2 regions of the Microbacterium terrae genome follow, and region 2 is predicted to be linked to the other one. Evidence: predicted binding sites of a transcription regulator. Region 2 holds the regulator's gene; the other holds the start of a gene.
The links. Region 2 encodes HspR, which represses chaperone genes until heat shock. Its sites were predicted from a motif close to AAGTTGAGTCNNNNNGACTCAACTT; they were not measured.

Region 1: JOD63_RS03920 (ATP-dependent Clp protease ATP-binding subunit) is a predicted target of HspR. The motif match lies at 2,695-2,719, and genes of this name have one in related genera.

Annotation. Positions count from the first base shown of each region.
Region 1 is NZ_JAFDSS010000001.1:843,436-857,831, forward strand. Features, by position in the region: gene JOD63_RS03900 (DoxX family protein) at 59-445, shown strand; gene JOD63_RS03905 (class I SAM-dependent methyltransferase) at 492-1,625, opposite strand; gene JOD63_RS03910 (DUF3817 domain-containing protein) at 1,702-2,166, shown strand; gene JOD63_RS03915 (VOC family protein) at 2,205-2,582, opposite strand; gene JOD63_RS03920 (ATP-dependent Clp protease ATP-binding subunit) at 2,755-5,313, shown strand; gene JOD63_RS03925 (LLM class flavin-dependent oxidoreductase) at 5,396-6,265, opposite strand; gene JOD63_RS03930 (FtsX-like permease family protein) at 6,418-9,087, shown strand; gene JOD63_RS03935 (FtsX-like permease family protein) at 9,084-11,813, shown strand; gene JOD63_RS03940 (ABC transporter ATP-binding protein) at 11,813-12,823, shown strand; gene JOD63_RS03945 (ABC transporter ATP-binding protein) at 12,816-13,553, shown strand; gene JOD63_RS03950 (ATP-dependent DNA ligase) at 13,611-14,396, shown strand, end outside.
Region 2 is NZ_JAFDSS010000001.1:3,452,291-3,466,686, reverse strand. Features, by position in the region: gene JOD63_RS15790 (SulP family inorganic anion transporter) at 1-1,570, shown strand, start outside; gene JOD63_RS15785 (AI-2E family transporter) at 1,590-2,681, opposite strand; gene JOD63_RS15780 (DUF2252 domain-containing protein) at 2,749-4,149, shown strand; gene JOD63_RS15775 (DUF5979 domain-containing protein) at 4,257-7,544, shown strand; gene JOD63_RS15770 (heat shock protein transcriptional repressor HspR) at 7,711-8,169, opposite strand; gene JOD63_RS15765 (DnaJ C-terminal domain-containing protein) at 8,265-9,260, opposite strand; gene JOD63_RS15760 (nucleotide exchange factor GrpE) at 9,276-9,884, opposite strand; gene dnaK (molecular chaperone DnaK) at 9,887-11,752, opposite strand; gene JOD63_RS15750 (hypothetical protein) at 11,891-12,484, opposite strand; gene JOD63_RS15745 (SHOCT domain-containing protein) at 12,604-12,984, opposite strand; gene JOD63_RS15740 (hypothetical protein) at 12,987-13,136, opposite strand; gene JOD63_RS15735 (LuxR C-terminal-related transcriptional regulator) at 13,340-14,396, shown strand, end outside.

The DNA of each region.
Region 1 (14,396 bases), 2.6 Mb from region 2:
GTTTCTTCGGCGCGTCGCCGTGCTGGCGTCGATCGGCGGTGTCTGAGAGCGTAGGGGGATGCTCGAGACGCTCAGAACGCTGTCCCGCTGGCTGCTCGCGGCGGGGATGATCTTCGCCGGCATCAGTCACCTGTTCTGGGCGCGGCGCGAGTTCCAGAACCAGGTTCCGGATGCCGTCTCCGAGATCCTCGACAAGGACGCGGTCGTGGTCGCCTCCGGTGCGGTCGAGGTCATGCTCGGCGCCTCGCTCGTCGTTCTGCCGGGGTCGCGCCGAACGATCGGGGCGATCCTGGCGGCCTTCTTCGTCGCCGTCTTTCCCGGGAACATCGAGCAGTGGCTGCGCCGTCGAGACGGCTTCGGGCTCGACACCGACCGCAAGCGTCTCGTGCGACTGGTGTTCCAGCCGGTTCTCGTCGCATGGGCGCTGTGGTCGACGCGCCGGTGAGGTGACGACGCCCGCCGGCTGACGATCGCGGCGACGCCCGCGGGTGTCAGCGTCGGGTGGAGACGGTCACCGTGAACTTCGCATCGCGGGCGACCTGGCGCGTCGGTCCGACGATGCGCTCCAGCGCGCCACGGTACTGCAGCGGGGAGTTCCACACGGCCCACAGCTCGCCTCCCGGCCGGAGCACGCGCGCAGCCTCGGCGAACATGCGCGGGGCGATGCCCTCGTGCACGGCCGCGCCGCTGTGGAACGGCGGGTTGAGGGTGATGAAGGATGCGCTCGCGTCGGCGCGTGCGGCCAGCATGTCGTCGCGCGCCACGGTCATGCGGTCGGCGACGCCGTTCGCCGCGGCAGTCGCGCGCGCGGACGCCACGCCTGCCGCCGACTGGTCGCAGGCGTAGACGCGGAGGCTCGGATGCCGCAGCGCCAGCGTGGCCGCGATGACGCCGGTGCCGCACGCGAGGTCGATCGCCTCATCGGCGTCCTGGTGGTCGTCGACCAGGGCGGGGACCTGCTCGGGCAGGTGCGCGAGGAGCAGCCGTGTGCCGATGTCGATGCCCGCACCGGCGAACGCGCCGCCGAACGCGCACACGACGAGGTCGCCGACGTCGGCTCTCGCCGGTGTCGGGTCGCCGCCGTCGCGCGGGCCGCGGGCGACGAGCACGCGTGACTTCTGGCGGGCGTGGGTGACGTCGACGCGATCGAACCGCTCGCGCAGCACATCGTTCATGGTCACCGTCATGTGCTTGATGCGGCCGCCGGCGAACACGACGACATCCGGGTGCGCGTGCGCGGCGAGGAGGCCGGCGATGTCCCGGAGGGCGTCGAGTGAGCGGGGGAGTCGGAGCAGCACGACCCGCGCTCCGGCGACGAGCGAGCGGTCGAGGGGATGCGACGTGAAGGCGCCGCGGTCGAAGCCGAGGTCGGCCGCGTTGGCGATGAGCGCCTGCTCGCCGGTGAGTGGATCCTGATGCACGCGCACGAGCGCGGCGCCGTCCGCCGCGGCGCCGAGGGTCAGCGCGCCGTAGGCGTCGCCGATGACGACGACCGTGCCGGGGACGGCATCCGCGCGTGCGCCCGCCGACTCGTCGAGGATCAGGCGATCGGCGGCATCGGCGGCGACCAGGCCCGGCGCCTCGACGTCGGGTCGGCGTCGCAGGGCGTCGAGCGAGAAGTCCACCGCTCCACGCTAGCCCGGCGCCGGCCGGCGCGTCGCCGGAACGTAGGGTGGAGGCATCCCCACCCGAAGGAGACCGGTGTTCCGCACGCCCCTGAACCTCTTCCGCACGCTGGCGATCGCGGAGGCGATCTCGTGGACCCTCCTCATCGGAGGGTTGATCCTGCGGGCGACCGCGGACCTCGCGATCGCAGTGACGATCGGCGGCGGCATCCACGGATTCGTCTTCCTGGCCTACGGCGCGACGGCGATCCTCGTGGCGAAGAATCAGCGGTGGGGTGCGCTGCCGACGGTCGTCGCCATCGGCAGCGCCATCGTGCCCTACGCGACCATCCCCACCGAGCTGTGGATCCACCGCTCGGGTCGCCTCGCGGGCGACTGGCGGCTGACGGCCACCGACGATCCCCGCGACGCCGCCTGGCACGACCGACTGATGCGCTGGTTCCTCCAGCGTCCGTGGGTGCTGGCAGTCCTCATCGCGGTCGCCGTCGTCGGACTGTACGTCGCCCTGCTCGTCGTCGGCCCGCCCGGCGGACGCGACTGACCAGTCAGCCCGGCGGCCGCGCCTGACCGGCCGCCTCGTCAGGCGTTCGACCGGTCGGGGAGCTGCTGCAGCGTCCACCTGTTGCCGTCGGGGTCGGCGAAGCTGACGAACCGACCCCACGCCTGCTCGTCGACGCCGTCGGCCTCGACTCCGAGCCCGCGCAGGTGGGCGAGGGCCTCATCGGCGTCGGGCACGACGACCTGGATGGTGTTCTGCCGCCCGGGCTCGAGGTCGATGCCGAGACCCGTTCCCAGCGCGATGGAGCAGGCGGAACCCGGCGGCGTCAGCTGCACGAAGCGCAGCCCGTCGAACGGGGTCTGGTCGTGGTCGGGGTTGAAGCCGATCTTCACGTAGAAGTCCTTCGCGCGGTCGACGTCGGTGACCGGCACGAAGATGAGCTCGATCTTCCAGTCCATGTCTCTGCCTCCTGGGCGGGCCGCTCGGCCCTCGCCGCCGACGTTACGCCGCACCCCGGACGTCCGCTGTCCGCGAACGGGACGGGGGAATACCGATCACCCACAGTCGTTGAACTTGACACGGATGCACTCAACTTGGTGACGAGGCATCCCTCGATGTTCAGGAGAACGAATGCCCGAAGACTTCACCCCCCAGCCCGGCGCCGACGACAGCGGGAGCGCCTTCGACGACTTCCTCGCACGGTACCTGGCGGGGGAGCGTGCGCGCGAGCAGCGCTCGATCGACCTCAGCAGATTCCTCGGCGCCCGCACGCAGGAGATCCTGCAGCGCGCCGGACGGTTCGCGCTCGAGCGCGGCCAGCACGAACTCGACGCGCTGCACGTACTGCGCGTGCTCGTCGGCGAGTCGCCCGCGACGGATGCGGTGACTCGCATCGGCGCCGACCCCGCCGCGATCGCCCGCGCCGCCGAGGAGCGCCTCCCGGCCGCGTCCGCGCCGGCGAGCGTCGATGCCGCCGTCATCACGCAGTCCGTGCAGCGGGCGCTGTTCCACGCATTCCAGGTGGCGCGCTCATCGGGTTCGACCTACGTCGACCCCGAGCACCTCTTCTTCGCCCTCGTCCTCGCGCAGGACACCCCCGCGGGCCAGGTGCTCGCGAACGCCGGGGTCACCGCCGAGGCGCTCACGCAGGGCGCCCGCGAGACCGTGACTCCGGCCGGCGTGCAGGCCCAGGAGACGGATGCCGCGGCATCCGACACCCCCCTGCTCGACCAGTACGGCACCGACCTCACCGCGCGTGCCGAGAGCGGCGGACTCGATCCCGTGATCGGCCGTGCCGACGAGATCGAGCAGACGATCGAGATCCTCAGCCGCCGCACCAAGAACAACCCGGTGCTCGTCGGCGAGGCGGGCGTCGGCAAGACCGCCATCGTCGAGGGGCTCGCGCAGGCGATCGTCGACGGAGACGTTCCGGAGCAGCTCCTCGGCAAGCGGGTCGTCGCGCTCGACCTGCCGGCGATGCTCGCCGGCACCCGGTACCGCGGCGACTTCGAGGAGCGCCTGACCAAGACGATGGACGAGATCGCCGCCCAGGCCGGTCGCATCATCGCGTTCATCGACGAGGTGCACACCGTCGTCGGCGCCGGAGGCGGGGGCGAGGGCTCCATGGACGCGGGCAACATCCTCAAGCCGCGACTCGCTCGCGGTGAGCTGCACCTCGTCGGTGCGACCACGCTCAAGGAGTACCGCCTCATCGAGAAGGATCCTGCGCTCGAGCGGCGCTTCCAGCCGGTACGCGTGGGCGAGCCCTCCGTGGAGGACGCGATCCGCATCCTGCACGGCCTCAAGCCCGCCTACGAGGAGCACCACGGCATCGTCTACACCGACGCCGCGCTGCGCTCCGCCGTGGAGCTCAGTGACCGGTACCTGAGCGACCGGGTGCTGCCCGACAAGGCGATCGACCTCATCGACCAGGCCGGCGCCCGCCTGCGGCTGCGTCTCGGCGTGAGCGTCGACGCGGCCGGCCTGGTCGCCGAGCTCGCGACCCTCGAGGCGGAGAAGAACGCCGCGGTGTCGGGCGAGCACTACGAGGAGGCGTCGCGCATCCGCGACCGCATCGCCGACGTGCAGGCCCGCCTCGAGCGGGCCACGACGTCGGGGGCGGCCGCGCGCGGCGAGGCCATCGTCGACGAGCCCGAGATCGCCGCCGTGATCAGCCGGGCCACCGGCATCCCGGTCAACCGCCTCACCGAGACCGAGCGCGAGCGGCTCGCCGTGCTCGAGGACGAGCTGCACGATCGCGTGATCGGGCAGGACGACGCGGTGACCGCGGTGGCGAAGGCGGTGCGGCGTGGCCGGACCGGCATGGGCGATCCGCGGCGTCCGGTCGGCTCGTTCCTGTTCCTCGGCCCGACCGGTGTCGGCAAGACGGAGCTGGCGAAGGCTCTCGCGGCATCTCTGTTCGACGACGAGGGCGCGGTCATCCGCTTCGACATGAGCGAGTTCGGCGAGCGGCACACGGTGTCGCGCCTCGTCGGTGCCCCTCCCGGATACGTCGGCTACGACGAGGCGGGTCAGCTCACCGAGCGCGTGCGGCGCAACCCCTACTCGATCGTGCTGTTCGACGAGATCGAGAAGGCGCACCCCGACGTTTTCAACCTGCTGCTGCAGGTGCTCGACGACGGCCGCCTCACCGACGGTCAGGGTCGCACGGTCGACTTCCGCAACACCGTGGTCATCATGACCTCGAACCTCGGCTCGGAGTTCCTCGCGTCGCGCGGCGGCGGCATCGGCTTCCTGGCCGACGGCGGCGGCGCGACCGGCTTCGGATCCGAGAAGGACCTGCGGGACCGGGTGTTCGGCAAGCTCCGCGAGGCGATGCGGCCCGAGTTCCTCAACCGCATCGACGAGATCGTGCTCTTCCGCAAGCTCGAGAAGCCGCAGCTGCGTCAGATCGTGCGGCTGCTGCTCACGGCGACCGAGGCCCGCCTCGACCGTCGTGAGGTCGCCCTCGTGGTGACCGATGCCGCGGTGGACTGGATCGCCGAGCACGGCTACGAGCCGGAGTACGGCGCCCGGCCGCTGCGTCGTCTCATCCAGCGCGAGGTCGACGACCGCATCGCCGACCTGTTCGTCACCGGTGCGATCGCCGACGGCGGTGCAGTGACGGTGGATGCCGGGGCGGCGGGCATCGCGGTCGCTCCGGGCGTGCCGTTCACGGTCGCCGCCTGAGCACACGCCACCAGGCGCGACACGCCGTCTCGGGAGACCGGGGCGGCGTGTCGGCGTCTGCGGTCGGGATGCCCCGCCCGAATCAGCCGGCGGCGAGGAGCCGCGTGACCTCGCCGGCGGCGTCGTAGAACTCGGCGAGGTCGACGCGTGACGCCGGCAGCAGCACGACGTCGTCGACGCCGGCCGCGAAGTACCGGCGAGCGCCTGCTGCGACGTGCGCGGGTTCGCCCCAGATCGCGCGCTCCAGGGGATCGGGCTTCTCACTGAGGTCGGCGCTCACGCGGGCCTCGGCGTCGGCACCGAACGCGGCCACGACGTACGCGACGATGTCGTGTCGCCCGCCGCGCCCGGCATCGCTGCGCGCGCCGCGCACCGACGCGGTGAACCCTGCGACCTCGTCGGGCGTGTATCCGCTGTTGAGCACCGTGCCGTCAGCGACCTCGCCGCTGAGCGCGAGGGTCTTCGGCCCTTCGGCCGCGGCATAGACGGCGGGGGCCGATGCCGGTGGCCACACGAGCTGCACACCGTCGAGCGTGACGTACCGGCCGCTCGTCGAGACCTCATCTCCGGAGAGGAGCGCGCGGACGGCGGGCACGTACTCGCGCATGAGCGTGAGCGGCGAGGCGGCGCGGGCGCCGATCTGCCCCATCCACGGCAGCACCCCGTGGCCGAGCCCGGGCAGCAGCCGGCCGGGGAACAGCTGCTCGATCGTCGCGATCTCCATCGCGGTCGCCGCTGCATTGCGCATCGGGAGCGGGGCGATGCCGATGCCGATGCGCAGCCGCTCCGTCCACGCGAGGGCGGCTGAAGCGGCCGCGAACGCCGAGTGGCGGAAGCAGTCCTCCCAGATCCACAGCTCGTCGACGCCCGATCGCTCGGCGGCGGCGACGGCATCCGGGAACTCGTCGAGGTCGTGCGTGTACGGGTTGAAGATCGCTCCGATGCGGGCCATGGCGCCACTCTGCCACGGCCTGCCGACACCCGACACGGGTTCGGGGCGGCGTCGCCACGGCCCGTGCGGGCGCGATGCGCGCGTCCTTGTGCACAGGCGCCGATCGTCGCGCCGGGCATTGGTTAGAGTGACGGGATGCATGGGGCTGTGGCGTGATCGGAGGATCGCGCTTCGCGCTCGCCCGCGCACGCGCCGCCCGTGCGCCCCTCGTCACCCTCGCGGTCGTCGCGGCCCTCGCCACGGCCCTCATCGCCGGGGTGGCCGTGCTCGTGGCGAGTGTCGATGCGGGCGAGGTGCGCACCGCTCTCGCCGGGGCGACCGGCGATCGCGGCCGCGTCGTCGTCACGGTCGATGCGGATGCCTCGCCCGAGGACGTCGCCGCCGCCATCGACGCGGAACTCGCCGCGCGCGGAGCCGGCGGTGCGCTCGTCGCGTCCATCGACGGCGGCACGGTGGTGCTCAGCCCCGATCTCGGCCGCATCGACGGCTCGCACGCGGTCGCACTGGTGGAGGCGCTCCCCGAGCTGCGCGACGCCGTCGACGAGCGCGCCGGCACCCGGGTGCAGGTCGCCGGGGGTCTGCGCGACACCCTCGTGACGATCTCGGCCGGGGTCCAGGCGCGCTCCGGCCCGACCGCGGTCGCCGTGGCGATGCTCGGCCTGATCTCGGCCGTCGTCGTGGGCGCCGTCGCCCTCGAGGCCGTCCGCGCGCGGGAGACCGAGACGCGCCTGCTCCGGGCGCGCGGCGTACGTCGCCGCCAGCTCTTCGCGCTCGCCGGTGTCGAGGCTGTCGTCGTCGCGGGCCTCGGCGCCGCGCTCGGCGGCGGCGTTACCGCGGTGCTCGCCCGGGTGCTCGGCGGCGTCCAGCTGCCGCTCCTGAGCGGCGTCGCCGCGCTGGCAGTGGCCGCCACAGCGTTCCTTGCGGCCGGTGTCGCCACCGTGCGCGGTGCCGATCGCGCCGCGTCGCGCGGACGAGCCGTCGCCGACATCGGCGTCGTCGTCGTGCTCGCAGTGGTGACCGGCCTCGCGCTGTGGCGCTTCTCGCAGGACGGCACTCCGGTGGTCGCGCGCGCCGGGGGAACCAGCATCCTCGACCCTCTCGTCGCGATCGCCCCGGCACTCGGCCTCGCGCTCGCCGCCGTGATCGGGGTCGCACTTGCCACCCCGATCGCCCGCGTCGTCGCCGCGTCGCTCGCGCCGACCCGCGGCGTCGCGCCGGTGACACCGCTGAGGCTCGCAGCGCGTCGACCCGGGCGTCACGCGCTCCCGGTCGCGGTCGTCGCCTTCGCGGTCGGCGCCGTCACCGTCGCGGTCGCCTACCAGGGCACGATGGCCGCCCTCGGGGACGCGCCGGAGGCGCTGCGCGTCGGCGCCGACGTCCGCGCGATGTCGATCCCCGACGACGTCGAGGCGGCGGCGGTCGCGGCGGCCGGCGATCCGGACGCGTCGATGCTCGTGCGGCCGATGTCGGCGAAGTCGTCGGACGGACGCGTCCCGGTGCTCGCCGTCGACGCCGCCGGACTCGGCGACGTGATGAGCGACGCCGGTGGCAGCATCGATCCGTGGGCGCTCGGCGAACTGCTCACTCCGCCCCCGCTCGGCGTGCCGGTCGGCGGATCGAGCCTCACCATCACGATCACCGCTATGCCGAACGACGGGATCGAGTTCGAGGGGGAGGCCTCCGAGGAGCCCGACCCTGCGGCAGTCGTCGTCGCGACGCTGGTCTCGGCCGACGGCGCGGTGCAGCGCGTCGAGTCGTCGAACACCGACGTATCGATCCGCGAGGACGGCGATGTCGTCTTCACCGAGGTCGACATCCGCGAGGTGTCGACCGAGACGTTCGACCTCGGCCCTGGGGACTGGGCGCTCGCAGCCGTCGACGCCCGGATGCATGACTCGATATGGACGTACGGCTCGGTGCGCGTCGACATCGCCGGCGCCGAACCGATCGACATGAGCGGCTTCAGCGCCGCGTTCGGCACCCCAGGCACCGTGTTCGCCGACCTGACCTCGCTGGTGTTCACGCCCGAAGTCGGAGAGAACACCACGCCGTCGACCCACGCGGTCGCCCCGGGGGTCGCGTCCAGCGTCCCGATCGTCGTCACCTCCGACGTCGCCGATGCGCTCAGCCTCGACGTCGGTGACAGCACCGCGTTCGACGTGTCTTCGCCCGACGTCTCCCTCGAGGCGGAGGTCGTGGGAGTCGTGCCCGTGCTGCCGGGCACGCCGTCGGGACGAGGCATCCTGTTCGACCGGACGACCGTCGGTGTGGTCACCGGCGTCGGCATCCCGGCGAACCAGGCCTGGCTGAGCACCGGAGACCCCGGTGCGACGGCAGCGGCCGTGGCCGACGAGTTCCCCGACGTCGTCGTGGCCGTGGCCGATCCCCGTGCAGCGCAGAGCGCAGCCGGCACGGTGCTCGCGTTCGCCCTCGCGGCGCTCGGCGCGACGGCCCTGGCGATCGTCGTGCTCTTCCTGCGGCGCACGCGTTCGCGGGCGGATGCCCGTGAGCTGGCGCTCCTGGCGGTGCTCGGCCTCGGGCGGCGGCGCGCGGCACGCACCCGGGCCGCGGAGGACCTGTTCGCGGTCGCGCTGGGTGTGCTCGCCGGCGTCGCAGCGGGGCTCGCCACGGCGTGGCTCGTCGTCCCGACCCTGGTGCGGGCGGCCTACGGCACCGTTCCCGAGTCGTACCCGGTGCCGCTCGCGATGCCGTGGGTGCTGCTCGGCGCATCCGTCGTCGTCGCCGCCCTCGTGTTCGCCGCGATCATCGCCTCTGTGCGCGCTCCGGCGCACCTCGCCGCGCTGCTGAGGGAGGACGAATGACGCCATCTCCCGGCCTGTTCGCGCTGACCCGGCGTCGCTTCGCCACGCCCCGCAGCGCCGCGATCGTGATCGTCGTGCTCACCGCGTTCGCCGCCTTCGTCATCGCCGCTGCTCCGCGGGCGCTCGTCGGCGTGGTGCGCGCAGAGGTGTCGCACCAGATCTCGGGCATGGCGGCATCGAGCCGCGACCTCACCGGAGACTTCCTCGGCCTGCCGATGCTCGGCGATGCGGGGGCGGGCGACGACATCGTGGGCGAGTGGGATGCCGGGGGCGCCCTGGCGTTCGGTGACCTGGGCGCGGGACTCGCCGCCGTGCGCGACGACTTCGACCCCGCCCTGCGCGAGCTCACCGGCACCGCCGAGTTCGCGGTGTACGGCGAGCCCTTCCTCGTGGTGCCCGAGGAACAGCCCGCCGACGACCCGTTCAGCGTCGTGCAGCTGCTCAGCGAGCCCGACGCGACCGCGCACGTCGAGGTCGTGGAGGGCCAGTGGCCGCGCGACTGGTCGGTCGATGAGGACGTGCTCGAGATCGCTTTGAGCGCGGATGCCGCGCAGACGATGGGCTGGCCTGTGGGTCAGGAGCGCGGCGTCCCGGCGCCGGGCAGCTCGCCCACCGACGGCGTGTGGGACGAGGACTTCCCGGTGCTACGGCTCGCGGCGGTCGTCGAGGCGATCGACCCCGACGACGATCGCTGGACGCACCTGCCGACGGCGTTGACGGCGACCGTCTTCGACGACGGCAACAGCCGCCCGCGGGCGACCGCCGCGGCCTGGGTGTCGCCCCTGTCGCGGTTGGCGCTCGACATGATCGACTCGCCGCGCATGGTGGTCTGGTATCCCGTCGACGGAGCCGGCGCGCAGCGGGAGGACCCGGCGGAGCTGCTCGCGGCGCTGCGGGCGGCGACGTCGAGCTCGGTCGCCGTCGAAGCGAGCGGTGAGACCCGGGTGCGGTTCGCGAGCGAGGTGCAGGACGTGCTCGCGACGGCGCTGTCGCGTGCGAACTCGGCGAGCTCGATCCTCGCTGTCGCCGCTGTCGGGCCGCTCGCCGTCAGCGTCGCCCTCGTCGTGCTCGCCGCGACCCTCGTGATCCGTCGTCGTCGCACCGACCTCGCACTGATGTCTGCGCGCGGCGCCCCGCTCGCACGCCTGCGCGGTCTCCTCCTCGCCGAGGGCCTCATCCTGGGTGTGCCCGCGGCGGCTCTCGCGACCGCGGCCGGAGTGGCACTCACGCCGAACGACGCGGGGCCGCTGCCGACCCTTCTCGCCGTCCTGGTCGGCGTCGTGCCGGCAGTCGCCCTCGCGATGACCCTGCGTCCGGCGCTCCTCGAGCGGGGCCGCAGCGACCTCGACTCGCCCGTGCGTTCGCGCGCGGCGCGCATCCTCGGCGTCATCGTGGTGATCGTCGCAGCAGCCGCCGTCGCGCAGCTGCTCGTGCGCGGCATCGGCCGGGGAACCGAGTCGATCGACCCCCTGGTCGTCGTGGCGCCGCTGCTCGCGACCGTCGCCGTCGCGCTCGTCGTGGTGCGTCTGCATCCGCTCCCCATCGCCGCGGCGCTGCGCGTCTCGCGACGGGGCCGGGGAGTCGTCGGGCTGGTGGGCGCCGCGCGCAACCTGCGCGATTCGGCTGCCGGCACCACCGCCGTTCTCGCCATGCTCGTCGCCGTGGCTGTCGCGGTGTTCTCGTCGGTCGTGCTGGCCACGGTCGACCGGGGTGCGGTCGTCGCCGCCCAGCGCGACGTCGGCGCCGACATCCGTCTGTCTGGTCCGTACTTCGATCCCGACACGATCGAGCGGATGCGCGGGACCGACGGGGTCTCCGACGCTGTCGGCATCCTCGCGGGGGACTACCTCGGTGTCCAGGGGCCGGACGGCTCCGCGAGCGTGCAGATCATGGTCACCGAGGCCGATCGCCTCGCCGACATCCAGCGCGGCATGGTCGGCGCATTCCCGGTCGGCGCGATCACACCGGAGTCCGACCCGATCGAGGTGGTGATGTCGACCGAGCTCGGCGCCGACGTCGGCACCGAGGGCGTCACGCTCGCCGGCACCCCGGTCGAGGTGACGGCGACGCTCGACCGGCTGCTCGGCATCTCGACGTCGACCAGCATCATCGTGATGGACGAGGTCGACTACACCGCGCTCACCACGCGCGGGTTCTTCCCGCGTTCGGTCTACGTCGACATCGACGCGGACGCCGACCCGCAGGTCGTGGCAGCGTCGCTCGACGAGGTCGTCGGCGCCCCGCACTCCACAGCGCTCCTCGAGGAGTCGACGGCCGAGATCCAGGCGTCTCCGGCGGTCACCGCCCTGCGCTTCGTGCTGTTCGCGGCGCTCGTGATCGCGGTCGGCCTGTCGGTGGTCGCGCTGCTGCTCGTGGCCGGCGTCTCGCAGGAGTCGCGCTCGCGCGCCGTCGCACTGCTGCGCACGCTCGGCCTCGACCGTCGCCGTGCGCGCGGGATCGTCGCGTGGGAGTTCGTGCCGCTCGGCATCACCGCGCTCGTCGGCGGCGTGCTGCTCGGGGTGGTGCTGCCGCTGCTCGTGGTCGGATCGATCGACCTGAGACCGTTCACCGGCGGAGGCGGGCAGCCGAGCCTCGCCGTCGACCCGCTGCTGAGCGGCATCCTGATCGCGGCAGTCGTGGTCGCCCTCGCCCTCGCCGTCGTCGGCGGGGTGCTGAGCGCGCGGACCACCTCGATGGCCGCCGTCCTGCGAACCGAGGAGGACTGATGGACGAACCCGACATCGTATGCGAGGGCCTCGTGCGCATCTTCGCCGTCGCCGACATCGAGGTGCAGGCCCTGCAGGGGCTCGATCTCACCGTCGACCGCGGCGAGCTGGTGGCGCTGGTCGGGGCATCCGGCTCCGGAAAGTCGACCCTGCTGTCGATCCTGTCGGCGCTCGACAGCCCCACCGCGGGCGTCGCGCGGGTCGCCGGCCGCGACCTGCCGTCGCTGTCGGCGCGCGACCGCGTGACCTATCGGCGCGAGATCGTCGGGTTCGTCTGGCAGCAGACCGCGCGGAACCTCCTGCCCTACCTCTCTGCGAAGGAGAACGTGCAGCTCGCCCGGGCGATCGGCGGCGACCGCTCGCATCCGGAGCGCGCGCTCGACCTGCTCGATCTGGCCGGGGTGGCGGATGTCGCAGACCGCCGCCCTGCCGAGCTCTCGGGAGGCCAGCAGCAGCGCGTCGCGATCGCCGTGGCCCTCGCGAACGACCCGCGGGTGCTGCTGGCAGACGAGCCGACGGGCGACCTCGACGAGCACGCGTCGGCCGAGGTGCTGGCGACGTTCGAGGCGGTGAACCGCGAGCTCGGCACGACCGCGCTCATCGTCACCCACGACCCCGCGGTGTCCGACCACGTGCAGCGCACGGTGCAGATCCGCGACGGACGTACGTCGACCGAGGTGCTGCGCTGGACCCACACCGACGACGAAGGCCAGGAGCACGCGATGGCCGAGGAATTCGTCGTGCTCGACCGCGTCGGACGCATGCAGCTGCCGACCGACTACATGGAGTCGCTCGAGCTGCGCGACCGCGTGCGGCTCGAACTCAACCCCGACCATGTCGGCGTCTGGCGCGGCGACACGCGTGCGCCGGCACCGGGTGGCGGGGCGGCGACGGATGCTTCGGCGGAGACAGCGGATGCCGGGGGTGCGCCGGCCGCCGCCGGCGACGCGCCGGAGCCGCCGACGCGTCGCAGTCTCCGCGACGCCGAGAAGGGATCGAGCGATGAGTGACACGCAGACGCACTCGGCGCGGCCGGTGCTCGAGGCATCCGGACTCTCCGTCGTGCACCGCACGCCCGCCGGCGACGTGCACGCGCTCGTCGATGCGTCGCTCGACCTGCATCCCGGCGAGCTCGTGGTGCTGATCGGCCCGTCGGGGGCCGGCAAGACGACGCTGCTGCACGTGCTGGGCGGTATCGAATCGCCGACGACCGGAACCGTGCGCGTCGGCGATGTGACGGTGACCGACGCTCCGGAGCGCGACATCGATCGGGTGCGTCGCGACGACATCGGCTACGTCTTCCAGTCCTTCGGGCTGATCGCGGCGCTGTCCGCGGAGGAGAACGTCGAGCTGCCCCTGCGGATCGCCGGTGCCGATCCCGCGGAGCGGAGCGCGCAGGTGTCCCGACTGCTGGAGCGCGTCGGTCTCGCCGGGCACGCGAAGCAGCGCCCGAACGAGCTCTCGGGAGGTCAGCAGCAGCGCGTGGGTATCGCCCGGGCCCTCGCGGCGGCGCCCCGGGTGCTGCTCGCCGACGAGCCGACCGGTCAGCTCGACTCGCACACGGCCGCGGCGATGATCGACCTCATCGCCACGATCGCGCATGAAGACGGTCTCGCCGTGCTGCTCTCGACGCACGACCCGTCGATCGTCGCTCGCGCCGACCGTGTGCTCGAGTTGCACGACGGTGTGCTGCGCGCCGGCGCGGCGTTCGAGCCGGCCGTTCCGCCCCGCGCCTCCTGACCCGCGGGCCCCCGCCCCGGGGTGGGCGGTGTCGCAGGCCGGTGCGAGAATGCGAGGATGCTGCTCGCCGACGTCGTGCGCGCGACCGAGGAGGTCGCGGCCACCTCGTCGCGCCGGGCCAAGACAGACGCGCTCGCCGCACTCCTGAGTCGGCTCGCACCCGACGAGGTGGCGCCTGCGATCGGGCTCCTCACGGCCAAGCCGCGTCAGGGGCGGCTCGGGGTCGGGTGGCGCACGCTCGCGGCGGTCGATGTGCCGCACGCGCATGAACCTGCGCTGAGCGTCGGCGAGGTCGACGCGGCGTTCACCGGGCTCGCCACCGCCGAGGGCGGACCCGGGTCGGTCGCCGTCCGGCGGGCGGCGCTCGATGCCCTCGCCGGCGCGGCCACGGCGGTGGAATGGGACTTCCTCATGCGCGTCATGCAGGGAGAGCTGCGCACCGGCGCGCTCGAAGGCGTACTCCTCGATGCAGTCGCAGCGGCCGCCGATCGCCCCGCCGCCACCGTGCGACGAGCCGCGATGCTCTCGGGCGACCTCGGCGAGACGGCTCGGATCGCCCTGTTCGCCGCGGCCCACGAGCTCGAGGGCGTGGGGCTCGCCGTCGGGCGGCCGGTGCTGCCGATGCTCGCAGCGACCGCCGGCTCGGTGGCCGAGGCCATGGAGAGCATCGGGGGAGCGGCATCCGTCGAGTACAAGCTCGACGGCGCGCGCATCCAGGTGCACCGTGACGGCGACGCGGTGAGCGTCTACACGCGCAGTCTCGCCGACATCACTGCGCGGGTGCCCGAGATCGTCGAGGCGGTGCGGGCGCTCCCGGCTCGACAGCTGATCCTCGACGGCGAG
Region 2 (14,396 bases):
CGGCGGCTTCAGCGCGCCGCTCGGGCTCTGGTCGGGAATCGTGCCGACGATCATCGGGTCGGTCTTCGCCCGCACCGTCCTGATGGTGACGACGCTCACGAGCGCGATCGCCCTGTCGTCGCAGAGCGTGCTCGCCTCGGCCGGCCTGGACCCCGGAGACATCGGCGCGATCGCCACCATGACGGTCCTCGTGGGCATCGTCATGCTCATCCTCGGCCTGCTGAAGCTCGGCTCGGTGATGTCGTACGTGTCGACGGCCGTGATGACCGGGTTCACCACCGGCATCGCCCTGCAGATCGTCGCCGGCGCGCTCAAGGACGTCACCGGCTACGCTCCCGACTCCTCCAACACGATCGGCAAGTTCATCGAGGAGTTCGCCCACATCGGCGAATGGGAGGCGGCCCCGCTGCTGACCACCGCGGCGACGCTCGCCGTCTGGCTGCTGGTGCGACTGTTCCGTCGGCTCCGCGCCTACGCGACCCTCGTCGCGCTCGTGGTCGTCTCGGTCGCGTGCACGCTCGCGCGGGTTCCGGTCGAGACGGTCGCCGACATCGCGGCGATCCCCCGCTCGCTGCCCCCGTTCACGCTCCCCGACATCGCCGCCGTCCCCGCCCTCGCCACCGGCGCGGTCGCCATCGCGCTCGTCGCGCTGGCGCAGGCGGCCGGCATCAGCGCGGCGGTCGCGAACCCCGACGGCTCGCGCGCCGACGCGTCGAAGGACTTCACCGCGCAGGGGCTCGCCAACATCGGCGGCGGCCTGTTCGGCGCCCTCCCCACCGGCGGGTCGCTCTCGCGCACCGGCGTGGGTACGAGCGCAGGTGCGCAGACGCGCTGGTCGGGCATCTTCGCAGGGATCTGGCTCGCGGTGATCGTGCTGCTTGTCGGCCCGCTCGCCGGGTACATCCCGATGGCCGTGATCGGCGGGCTCATGCTCGCGATCGGCGGCGAGCTGATCGCCGGCCGACGACAGGACATCGCGCTCGTGCTGCGCACTTCGTGGATGTCGGCGGTGGCGATGCTCGTCACGTTCGTGGCGACGACCGGCCTCCCCCTGCAGCAGGCGATCTTCCTCGGCGCGGGCCTGTCGATCGTGCTCACGGCGGTCGGCGTCGCCCAGTCCGCCCGCCTTATCGCGCTCACCCGCGACGAGGACGGGGCCTGGAACCTCGGGGATCCGCCCGCGACGCTTCCCTCGGGGACCACCACGGTGCTCCACTACTCGGGCGCCGGGTTCTTCGCCGAGGTGAGCCGTATCGAGCAGGAGTGGCCCGACATCGACGGCGTCACCGACGCCGCGATCGTGCTGTCGGTGCGGGAGTCGACCGGCGTCCCGTCGGCCACCTTCCTCAAGTCGCTCGACAGGCGCGTCGGGCAGCTGCGGGCCCGCGGCATCCCGTTCGTGCTGTGCGGTGTGCCCGCGCGCACCCTGCGGCTGCTGGAGCGCACGGATGCGATCACGGCGGTCGGGCGGGAGAACGTGATCCCCGCCGGCCCGGTGCTGATGGGCGCCGTCGACGAGGCGTACGCACGGGCCGAGGCGCTGCGCGCCGAGCGTCGCTCGGGCATCTGAGTCCGCGCCCGTCGCTGCCTCAGGGCCCGGGTGAGCCCGCTCTCGGCTTCGCGGCATCCGGATCTCCCGAGAGCCAGCGCAGCCAGCGCGTGCCCTCGTCGCCGTCGAGGATCAGCGCGCGCACGAGGAGGGTCAGCGGGATCGAGAGGATCGCGCCGAGGGGTCCGATGATGAACGTCCAGAAGATCACCGAGAAGAAGCTCAGCGTGAGGCTGAGGTTCACCGCGTCGCTGACGAACTTGGGCTGCACGAGCACCTGCAGCGTCACGTTCACCACGCAGTAGATCGCCACGACGGCGAGGAGCATCGGCCAGCCACCCACGACCAGTGCGAGCAGCGCCGGCGGGATGAGGCCGAGCACGAAGCCGATGTTCGGCACGAAGTTCGTCACGAACGCGAGGATCGCCCAGACCGCCGGCGCCGGCACCCCGAGCCACAGCAGCGCGAGCCCGTCGATCACCGCGACGATCGCGCCGAAGCTCGCGTTGACCACGTAGTAGCGCCGCACGCCCGAGTTGAACGACCGGAAGCGCGCGACGGTGGGGCGGATGCCCCGCCCGAAGGCTTGCTCGGCCCGCCCGTAGCGAGCCGCGTCGGCAGCCATGAAGATGACGTACGCGAAGACGAAGAAGAGTGCCGTGAAGACGCTGAGCACCGTGCCGCCGAGATCGGCTGCGATGGAGACCAGCGTCGAAGGGTCGAAGACGGATGCCGTCGCGTCGGCGGCCTGATCCGCGAGCCCCAGGGACTGCAGCCACTCGACCAGTCCAGCCGCGGTCGAGCGCAGCTCATCGGCATAGTCGCCAACCAGCCGCGCGAACTGCGTGCCGGCGAACCAGAGCAGCGCCGCCATCACCAGCAGGATCAGGTAGCCGAGCACGATGACGGCGGTCGTCCCCGCCCACCGCGGCCACCCGCGACGCACCAGCGGCCCGCGGATCGGCTCGCAGATGATGACGATCACCGCGGCGAGCGCGAGCGGTCCGACGAGCTCGCGGCCGAAGTACAGTCCCGCCAGCGCCACCACCGCGGCAGCCAGCCCGAGGAGCACCCGCAGCATCGGCGGGATCGTCGGAACAGGTGTCGGGGCGGAGTCGTCGCGGCGCTTCACGGCGCCAGGCTAGCGCGCGGGCGCTCGCATGCTTCCCGTCGCGGCCGAGCGGTGCCACACTTCGTTCATGCCAGACCTCGAACCGCACCCGCTCGCCGCGCAGTGGTCGCCGCCCCCGTCGCTGCGCCACAGCCTCGAAGACGGCAAGCGATCCCGCGAACGGCGTCCCCGTGCGGCGCTGGCCGAGCTCGTCACGACCGGCCGCGATCCCATGGCGATCCTCGACGGTCAGGACCTGTCGCGCGTGCCCGAACTCGTGCCCATCCGCGCCGAGCGCATGGGGGCGAGCGCCTTCGCGTTCTACCGGGGCACCGCGGCGATCATGGCCTCCGACCTCGGGCGATCGCCCGACTCCGACCTGTCGGTGGCGTCCTGCGGCGACGCGCACGTGTCGAACTTCGGCCTCTTCGCGTCTCCGCAGCGCACACTCGCCTTCGACCTGAACGACTTCGACGAGGCTGCGTGGGCGCCGTGGGAGTGGGATCTCAAGCGCCTCGTGACGAGCGTGGTCATCGCCGGTCAGTCCGCGTCGCGTGACGACGCCGTCGTGCGGGAAGCCGCCCTCGCGACCGTGCGCACCTATGCGCGGGCCCTGCGCCGCGGCGTCGAGCGCACCCCGCTGCAGCGCTACTACGACCACTTCGACGCCGGCGGTGCGGTGGAGCAGGCGGACGAGGAGACGCGGAAGGCGCTCAAGGCGGCGGTGCGCGATGCCGAGCGCCGCACCGGCGCCCGTGCGCAGAAGAAGCTCACCACGACCACCGACGGCGGACGGCTGGTGTTCGTCGAAGCACCGCCCACGATGACCCACGTCGACCCGGCGATCCAGGAGCGCGCCCTCGCTCTGGTCTCGGACTACGTGCTGTCGGCAAACGTCGACATCCGCGCCGTCATGCAGAACTACACGCTGTCCGACCTCGCGCGTCGCGTCGTCGGCGTCGGGAGCGTGGGCACCCGCTGCTACCTCCTCGCCATGCAGGACGGCAACGAGAACGGCCTCATCCTCCAGGCGAAGGAGGCGGGTGCGAGCGTGCTCGTCGCCTTCGGCAAGGCCAGGCAACCCGCGGTGTTCGACGGCTACGTCGCGCGCTACGGCGACGGCGGTCGCGTCGTGGCGCTGCAGCGCATCCTGCAGGCCGTCTCCGACCCCTTCCTCGGGCACGTGTTCGGCACACCGGCCGAGGGCGGCGCACCGCGCGCGTTCTACATCCGCCAGTTCCACGACAAGAAGGGCGGGTTCGACGTCGACGCCCTCGAGGACTCGTCGTTCACCTGGTACGCGCACGCCTGTGCGGCGACCCTCGCCCGCGCCCACAGCCAGTCCCCGAACGCGGCGACGGTGTCGGGGTACGTGGGGCAGGGTCGCGTGGTCGGAGAGGCGATCGCGGAGTGGGCGTACGCCTACGCCGAGCTGGCGCACGCCGACTGGGAGCTGTTCCGCCTGCACCGCGGCATCGAAGCGGGCTGAGGCCGAGCGAGCGGCGACGCACCAAAACGTTTCGCAACCGGTCCTCTCCGGATAGATTCGGAACCGGACGGATCGGCACCCGGGGCCGGTCTCAGGAGGGTCCCTGAATGCACGCTCGTCGCCGCACCCCGATGCGCACCTGGCTCGCCGCACTCACAGCCGCTGCGCTCGCTGTGAGCGGTGCCGTCGTGGTCGATGTCGCGTCCGCTCCGCCGGCGCGGGCCGCATACCCCGACAGCTTCAATCCGTTCTCGATGAACGGCGGGTTCACGGTGTACGCCCGCGAGGACGCCCTGCTCCAGAACCAGGAGACCGAGGGCAGCATCGCGGTGGGCGGCACCTCGACGGTGCAGGGCTCGAGCGGGCAGTACACGATCATCCATGTCTCCGCCGGGACCGGGGACTACGACCTGCCCACCGTCGACGGCGACCCCACGCGCTACCTCGTCGGCAGCCACAGCGCCGACAGCACCGGCATCCTCGCCGTCACGAGCGCGGGCACCAGCAACACCGCGCTGTGGGGCGACGTGAAGATGGTCGAGCGCGACGGCCCCTGGCAGGCGTTCGCCCGCGCCGACTGGATTCGCCTCAACGAGAACCCGTCGAACGTCGATCAGACGCCGCTCATCGACGCGACGCACCAGACCTACCCCGCGAGTGCGACACCGCCCTCGGGCAGCGACGGGCAGAACAGCGTGTACACCGCGAACACGGGTGCGACAGCCGTCGCCGACTACGTGGAAGCCAACGCCGAGGCGTCGTACGACGACGCGAGCGACTGCCTCGACGGACTCTCCGACGTCGGCTACCCGGTCGGGGTCGCCCAGGATGCCGGCAGCCGGGTCGTCCTGGAGCCGCTCAGCGCTGACCGGCCCAACATCGTCGACTACGCCGACATCGCCGGCACCGCGCTCATCCAGTACTCGCCCGGACCCACTCCGGGCGTCGCGAATCCGCTCATCATCCGCGTGCCCGCCGGCACGACAGAGGTCATCGGCGCCCGCTCCGACCCGCAGGGCGCATATTCGCCGTACATCTTCTGGGATCTCTCCGCCCTCACCGGCGACGTCACCGTCACCGCCGCGGAGGGTCGGATGGACGGATCCGTCTACGCGCCCGAGGCGGCCGTCACCATCAATGCCGCACCGCTCGACGGTCAGGTGCTCGGGCGCGACGTCACCCTCCTCGGCGGCGAGGTCCACTCCTTCCTCTTCGCGGGCGAGATCACCTGTGATGCCGACAGCGGGACGTTCGAGGTGCGGAAGGAGATCGAAGGGATCGACCCTGCCGACATCCCCGAGGGCACAACATTCACCGTGAACTACACCGCGACGCTGCCCGACGGCGCGGAGGTCACAGGTTCTCTCGAGCTCCTCGCCGACGGCACGCCGGTACCCGCCGGCGAAGACTTCCCCATCGGCACCATCGTGGTCTTCGAAGAGGTCGAGCCCGCCTCCGTGCCGGGGTACACCTGGACCGACCTCACCATCAGTCCGGGGAGCGTCGAGATCGGCGCCGGCACGAACCCCGTGATCACGGTCACGAACACGGCCGAGGCCCAACCGACGGGCACTTTCTCGGTCGCGAAGGTCGTCGAAGGCTTCGACGGCGAGATCGTCGGCACCGTCGACGTCGACTGGCTCGCGCGCTTCGAGGGCGCCACTGTCGGCCAGGGCGTGCTTCAGGTGCCGCTTGATGGGGCCCCCGTCCCCGTCGGCGTGGACCTGCCTGTCGGCTCGATCGTCTTCGTCGACGAGGTGCTGTCGTCGCTGCCCGCGGTGCCGGGGTATGAGTGGGGCGATGTGACATGGTCGCCGGGCAGCGTTTTCGAGATCACCGAGGCGGGAACGACCGTGGCCGCCACCGTGACGAACACCCTGCAGCCTGTCGCTCCGCGCTCGACCGCCTCGATCGTGAAGGTCGGCGACGACCCGGACATGGCCGGCTACGGATTCTCGGTGACCTACTCGCTGCTGCCGGGAGACGCACCGCCGACGACCATCCCCCTCCCGATCGGAGACCCTGTCGAGATCGAACTCGACCCCGCCGCCGAGACGATGGTCATCACCGAGAATCCGCCGACGCTCGACGGCCAGCCCGTGGATGTGTCGGGGTGGGACGACCCGATCTTCCGCGTTCGCGTGGGCACCGTGGTCCAGGACTACTCGGCACCGTTCGGCGAATCCGTCGAACTGCCCATCGCGGGCGAAGGGCGGGTGAGCATCGTCGTGCGCAACAGCCTGAAGCACGGCTCGTTCACGATCGCGAAGGAGTTCGAGCAGATCACGGGCGAGCAGATCCCTCCCGGGGTCGGCTTCGCGGTCCAGTGGACGGCGACGACCCCTGGCGGCGACGAATGGACCGGCGTGATCCGCGTCCCCGCCGATGGCACGCCCACCGGTCCGGTCGACGCCGACGGGGAACCCCTGACATTCCCTTACGGCACCGTAATCACGTACGAGGAACTGACCGCGCCGGGCGTCCGCGGCGTCGTCTGGGACACGCAGACTTTCGCGCCCGACAGCCTCGTCATCGGCGACGGCGACCAGGCGGTGGTCACCGCCACCCTGACCAACGGTGCGAGCCGACAGTCGGGCACCTTTCTCGTGACGAAGGACGTCGTCGGCATAGATCCCGATGAGCTGCTCACCGACACCTTCACCATCGATTACACCGCTCACGACCCTCTCGGCGGCACGAGCACCGGCAGCTTCGCGCTTCCGGCCGACGGAACACCGGCCGGTCCCACCGACGACGGGGCGCCGACCCAGTTCCCCGTCGGCACCGTGATCACGCTCGCCGAGGTCGCCCCCGCGGACGATGCGCTGCCGCCGGGCTACGCCTGGGGCGCCGCCACATGGTCGCCGTCGGACTCTCTCGTGATCCGCTCGGGCGAGGTGGCCCAGGTCGAGGTGACCAACTCCGTCGAGGAGTACACCCAGTGGGCCGGAACCAAGGTCGTGGACGGCGACGGGGCGTCTGCGCTGCCGGCGGGCACCGCGTTCCCCGTCGACTGGTGGTGGGACTACGAGCCGCAGCCGCAAATCGCCGTCGAACCGAACGTCACGCTGTACTCGCCATGGTTCCCCGTCGGCTCGATCATCGAGCTGCGCGAAGCCGGGCTGCCCGACATCGTCGGCGTCGACTGGGGAACCCCGGTGTGGACGGTCGACGGCGAGGTGCTCCCGACCGAGTCTGACGGGCGGGTCGTCCTCCCCGCCGATGCCGTGCGCAATCAGGGGGTCGCGACGCTGACCCTCACCAACTACGCCGATGCGCAGGAGCTGCCGGCGACCGGCGGCGGCGGCATGTCGCCGATCCTCCCTCTCGGGGCGCTGGCGGCCATCCTCACCGGTGCCGCGCTGCTGGTCGTCCGACGCACCGCGCGGGCGTGACCGAAGGAGCCCGCGAGGAGGCCTCTTTGCGCCGGGGCATCACCGCTGCGGCACCGGTCCGAGTGACCGCGAGCGAAACCTCGACTGACGCCGCCATCGCCGCGGCGAAAGCGCGCGCCCGCCGCGAGCCAGGCTAAGAGCGCGGATCCGGACTCTGCCGCCGCGGTCAGTCGTCGTCAGTCGTCGTCGGGGGAAGCTGTTGCCGCGGCCGCCACACGACGACCTCGGTGGCTCGCCGCACGCGCGTTCCGCTGCGCAGCGTCACCACCGAGCCGGTGGAGCCTGCGGCGAATACGCGGGCGCCCGGACGACGCTCGATCTCGGTGCGCATCCGCTCCTCGAGGTCGGCCACCCGATCATGCAGCTCGCGCACCCGGTTCTCGAGTTCGAGGATGCGCATGATCGCCGGCAGGCTCATGCCCTCGGCCGACATGCGGGCGACCTCGCGCAGCTGCGCGACGTGGCGTAGCGAGTAGCGTCGCGAACCGCCTTGCGTGCGGGCAGGCACGACGAGGCCCAGCCGGTCGTATTGGCGCAGCGTCTGGGGGTGCATCCGCGAGAGCTCGGCGGCGGCGGCGATGGCGAAGATGGGAGCATCCTCGTCGATCTCGTGGTGTTCGGCCATTCTCACCTCCGGTCCCATTCTCCCTTCGTCTCCGTCGAATCGACGCTCACCGCGTGCGCGGTGGTCGATTCGACGGAGACGAACACGGGGGCATGTCAGCCCCGCGCGCGGGCCATCAGGTCGGCGCGCGGATTCTCGCGCGGTCCGAGCTCGGCGAAGCGCTCGAGTGCGGCGCGGGCATCGTCGTCGAGGTGAGACGGCACGGCCACCTGCACCTCGGCGAGGAGGTCGCCGGTTCCCTTCGCCGTCTCGATTCCGCGACCCTTGACGCGCAGGACGCGCCCGGAGGGCGTGCCCGGCGCGACGCGGAGCTTCACCGGGTCGCCGCCGAGGGTCGGCACCTCGATCGTGGCGCCGAGCGCCGCCTCGGTGAACGAGACCGGCACGGTGACGCGCAAACTGAGCCCGTCACGAGTGAACACCGGATGCTGCCTCACGGTCACCTGCACCACGATGTCTCCCGCCGTGCCGCCGTCGGGCGACGGGCGACCCCGGCCGCGCAGGCGGATCTTCTGCCCGTCGGCCACGCCGGCGGGGATCTTGACCTTGAACTGCTTGCCGTCCTCGCCCTGGAGCGAGATGGTCTCGCCGCGGGCGGCGGTCACGAAGTCGAGCGTGGTGCGGGCGGTGACGTCGGCCCCGCGGGTGGGTGCGCCCGACCCGCGGTAACCGCCGGTGGACTGACCGAACCGGCCCGAGCCGAAGCCCGCGCCCTGCTGGTTGAACATCGAGAAGATGTCCTCGAAGTCCTGCGTCTGGTAGCGGCTGCCACCGCCGCCACGGCCCTGGTTGAACATCGAGAACACGTCCTCGAAGCCGCCCTCGCCCTGGCCGCCCGCGGTGAAGCGGGCGCCTGAGCCCATCGCACGGATCTGGTCGTACTCCTTGCGCTGCTCGGCGTCGGAGAGCACCGAGTACGCCTCGCTGACCTCTTTGAACTTCGCCTCGGCAGCGGCGTCGCCCGGCTTGGAGTCGGGGTGGTACGTGCGTGCGAGCTTGCGGTAGGTCTTTTTGAGATCGGCCTCGCTGACGTCTTTCGACACCCCGAGGACGGCGTAGAAGTCCTTGTCGAACCAGTCCTGACTGGCCATCTGTGCCTCCTCGGCCTACTCGGCCGGAACGGCGACGACCACCTTCGCCGGGCGCAGTTCCACCGACCCGAGGCGGTAGCCGATCTCGACGACCTCGAGGATCGTGCTCTCGGTCGCACCGGGGGTCGGCGCCTGGAAGATCGCCTCGTGCTGCTGCGGGTCGAAGACCTCGCCGGGCGCGCCGTAGGTGACCAGACCCATGCGCTCGGCCACACCGCGCAGCTTCTCGGCGATCGCGGCGAAGGGCGTCCCCTCTTCGAGGTCGCCGTGCTTCTCGGCACGATCGAGGTCGTCGAGCACGGGCAGCAGGCCCTTGGCGACGGCGCCCTTGGCGCGCTCGATTTCGACCTCGCGCTGCTCCTCGGTGCGACGCCGGTAGTTGGCGTACTCCGCCTGCAGGCGCTTGAGGTCGGTCAGCAGGGCCGACTCGAGGTCGGCGAGCACGGCGTCTTCGGCCGCGGCATCGGCGTTCTGCTCGGCGCCGAGGATGTCGTCGACCGTGAGCTCGTCGCCCTCGGCCGGCTCTCCGCCCTGCGGGGCGGGGCCGGAGGACTGCTCCTCCGACCCCTCACCCTCAGGCCGGACCTCGTCGCCCTGCGGCTCTTCGAAGTCCTTGTCGGCCATGGTTACTTCTTCTCGTCCTCGTCGTCGATGACCTCGGCGTCGACGACGTCTTCGTCCGAGGCGCTCTCACCGGCGTCGCCGGCGGGCTGCTCGCCCGCGGCATCCGTCGACTGCTCCGCCTGACCGGCCGAGTAGATCGCCTCGCCGAGCTTGCCCTGCGACGCGTTGAGCTTGTCGAACGCCGCCTTCACGGCGTCGTCGTCCTCGCCCGCGAGCGCCGTCTTCAGAGCGTCGACGTCGGCCTGAACCTCGGTCTTCACGTCTTCGGGCAGCTTGTCGTCGTTCTCCTTGATGAGCTTCTCGATCGAGTACGAGAGCGTCTCGGCCTGGTTGCGCACCTCGGCCGACTCGCGGCGCTTCTTGTCTTCGGCGGCGTGCTCCTCGGCCTCGCGCACCATGCGCTCGATGTCTTCCTTCGGCAGCGACGAGCCGCCGGTGATCGTCATCGACTGCTCCTTGCCGGTGCCCTTGTCCTTCGCCGAGACGTGGACGATGCCGTTCGCGTCGATGTCGAAGGTGACCTCGACCTGCGGGATGCCGCGAGGCGCCGGCGCGATGCCGGTGAGCTCGAACGTGCCCAGCGGCTTGTTGTCGCGGGTGAAGTCGCGCTCGCCCTGGAACACCTGGATGGCCACCGACGGCTGGTTGTCGTCAGCGGTGGTGAAGGTCTCGCTGCGCTTGGTGGGGATGGCCGTGTTGCGCTCGATGAGCTTCGTCATGATGCCGCCCTTGGTCTCGATGCCGAGGCTCAGGGGGGTCACGTCGATGAGCAGGACATCCTTGCGCTCGCCCTTGAGGACGCCGGCCTGGAGGGCCGCGCCGACGGCGACGACCTCATCGGGGTTGACGCCCTTGTTGGGCTCCTTGCCGGCTTCGCGCTGCACGAGGTCGGAGACGGCGGGCATGCGGGTCGAGCCGCCGACGAGCACGACGTGGTCGATGTCGCCGACCTTGATGCCGGCTTCGCGGATGACGTCCTCGAACGGCTTCTTGGTGCGGTCGAGCAGGTCCTTGGTGAGGTCCTCGAACTTGGCGCGCGTGATGGTCTCGGACAGCGACACGGGGCCCGAATCGGTGAGCGAGAGGTACGGCAGGTTGATGCTGGTGCTCGTCGAGCTCGACAGCTCCTTCTTCGCCTGCTCCGCGGCCTCCTTGAGTCGCTGCAGCGCGATCTTGTCGCCCGAGACGTCGACGCCGGTGGTGTCCTTGAACTGCTTGATCAGGTGGTCGACGAGGCGCTGGTCCCAGTCGTCGCCGCCGAGGCGGTTGTCACCGGCGGTCGAGCGCACCTGGATGGTCGAGAAGTCGTCGTCCTTGCCCACCTCGAGGAGCGAGACGTCGAACGTACCGCCACCGAGGTCGAAGACGAGGATGAGCTCATCTTCCTTGCCCTTGTCGAGGCCGTACGCGAGTGCCGCGGCGGTGGGCTCGTTGATGATGCGGAGCACGTTGAGGCCCGCGATCTCGCCGGCCTCCTTGGTGGCCTGACGCTCGGCGTCGTTGAAGTACGCCGGGACGGTGATGACGGCATCCGTCACCGTGTCGCCGAGGTACTGTTCCGCGTCGCGCTTGAGCTTCTGGAGAATGCGGGCCGAGATCTCCTGCGGCGTCCACTTCTTGCCGTCGACGTCGAAGCCCCACGTCGTGCCGACGTGGCGCTTGACCGACGCGACGGTGCGGTCGACGTTCGTGACGGCCTGGCGCTTGGCGGTCTCACCGACGAGCACCTCGCCGTCCTTCGTGAAAGCGACGACCGAGGGGGTCGTGCGGAAGCCCTCGGCGTTGGCGATGACCTTGGGCTCGCCGCCCTCGAGGACGCTGACGACCGAGTTGGTCGTACCGAGGTCGATTCCGACTGCACGTGCCATGTGTTTCTCCTCCGTGTGGAATGTGCAATTGACGTTGGCTCGCGAGATTGAGTCGCGATGGCTCAAGGTTAGACCCGTCGGCCGAGCAAGTCAAATGAACTTGATACGAGCAGGCTCAACTTTCGAATTCGAGACCGTTCACACCGATTTCGCGAGGGTCTGCAGCAGCAGCACGAGCAGGGCGAGGGCCACGAGCAGGCCCAGCGCCAGGAGCGTCTGCCACCACCGCAGCCGTGCACCCCGCACGACCAGCAGGCCGATGACGACGAGCGTGCCGATGTAGATCCACGAGGCGATCCGCAAAGCCGCATCGATCTCGATCCAGCCGAGCCACGCGGCTCCGACGAGCGCCGCCGGCAGGACGACGGTGCCGAGAGCGGCCGAGGCCACCCGCAGCGGCACGATCAGCTCTGCCCGCGATGAGAAGCCTCCGTGCACCACGAGGTGCCCGACGATCTCCGAGACGAAGCCCGCCACCACGATGCCCAACACGCCGAAGACGAGCGCGAGGAAGGCGTGCTGCGGCTCAGGATGCTTGCCGGCGACGACGAGCACGATCGCGAGTCCGGTGAAGGTGGCGTAGACGCGCTCCTTGAAGTACGCGACCAGGCCGTCTTCGCCGCCCGCCTCGGCGATGCGCGCTCGGCGACGTTCGTGACGCCCCCGCGGGTCACCGGGCGCCAGCCGCTCGGCGCGATCCTCGTCGTGCTCCGGTTGCTGGTCGTGATCCATATGCTCCCGATCGTCCTGTGCCCGCGAGCGTATCCGCTGGGCCGCGCACGCCGACAGCTCCGACCAGTACGTGGTCGGAGCTGTCGAAGCAGGATGCCGCGGTGCGCCGGCGGCTCGTGCTACCCGAGCGCCTTCGCCTTGAGGCGGTCGTAGTCCGCCTGGCTGATCGCGCCCGACTGGAGGAGGTCGCGGGCCTTGGCGATCTCATCCGCCGCGGACGCGCCGCTGCCGGCCGTCGCCCTGATGTAGGCATCCTGGTCCGCCTGCATCGAGCGCATCTTGGCCATCGAGCGTTCGCCCATGCTCCGTCCACGGACGACGAGGTAGATCAGCGCTCCCAAGAAGGGGGCGACGATCAGGAAGATGATCCACAGCGCCTTCAGCCATCCGTTGAGGTCGTGATCGCGGAAGATGTCGCCGAAGATCTGGAACAGGATCATCAGGTATGCGATGAAGATGTAGATCCAGAAGAACCACAGAAGCCAATCCCACAGGGTCATCGTCATTTCTCCTTCGTCGGCCCGTCGTCGACGGGGTTCACCGATATGACCTCGTGTCCGAGATCGCTGAACAGCTGGAGCAGTCCGAGGAGCATCGACTGGTCGGTGACCGAGCCGGTGACCCTGGTGTCGCCTCCGGGTTCCGTCGTCACGGCGAACCCCTCGAGCGCCGCCACGAGAGAGGGGCCCGCGCGCCCGCGGACGAGCACTTCCACGACGTGTGGTGCGCCGATGCGGATCACCCCCCTCGGTGCGTGAAGACTCCGTGCACGAATGCTCGGGTGTGGCGGTCGCCTCCACGTCACACCTGTGGGATGATTCCGCCAGATCCGGCATCGGGCGGGAGGCGGTCACGATGGAGTTCGCACCGACACACCCTCCGCACGCCGTCGAGCGGCGCGATCTGTGCGCGCGCCTCGATCATGCCCTCACAGCTCCGCTGACCCTCGTCGTGGCCCCCGCGGGCTCGGGCAAGAGCGTGCTCCTCTCGCAGTGGGCGGCAGGGCTCCGCGCGACGCGTGTGATCTGGCTCGACATGAGCAGCGCCGACGAGGACCCGGCGCGGTTCCTGCGGAGGTTCCTGCGTGCGATCGGCGCGACGGAGCACGCAGGCACGCCCTCGCTGGTCCTCACCCCCAGCCAGCGCGGGCTCGGCGAATCGGCGATGGAGGCGCTGGCGACACACTTCGCGCAGGCCGATGGCCGTACTGTGATCATCTTCGACGACCTGCATCGCGTGACCGATGCGGTGCTGGTGTCCGACCTGTGGAACCTCGCCGACCTGCTTCCGGGCAACACGCATTTCGTCTTCTCCTCCCGCGTCGATCTGCGGATGAACGCGAACCGCCACCGCCTGCACCACGGCATCCTCGAGATCCGGCAGGGCGACCTGGCGTTCGACGCGGAGACGACGGCGAAGGTGCTCGCGCGCATCACGCGCGAGGCGCCCGATCCCGCGCACATCGCTCGGATCCAGGAGCAGACCGAGGGGTGGGCGGCGGGGGTGCAATTGTGCGCGCTCGCCTTGCGCGACCCGGCGAGCGCGCCGGTCGACGAGGAGCACCTCGCCGTCGACTACCTCGCCGAGGAGATGCTCGACGGTCTGGAGCCGCGACGGCGTTCGGTGCTCATCCGGCTCGCCGTCGCCGAGGAGCTCAGCCCCGGGCTGATCGAGGACGTGACCGGCATCGACGCCGGAGACCGCTTCCTGAGCGATCTGGTCCGCGATTCGATGTTCGTGATCGCCGTGCCGGGGGGTCTCGGCCGCTTCCGCTTCCATCACCTCTTCCGAAGCGTCCTGCTGCTGCGGCTGCGCGCCTCGCACGAGCTCGACGAGGGGCGCTTGGCACGCGCCGCAGCGGCGTGGCACAAGGCGCATGACGAGTCGGACGCCGCGATCGACTGCCTCATCT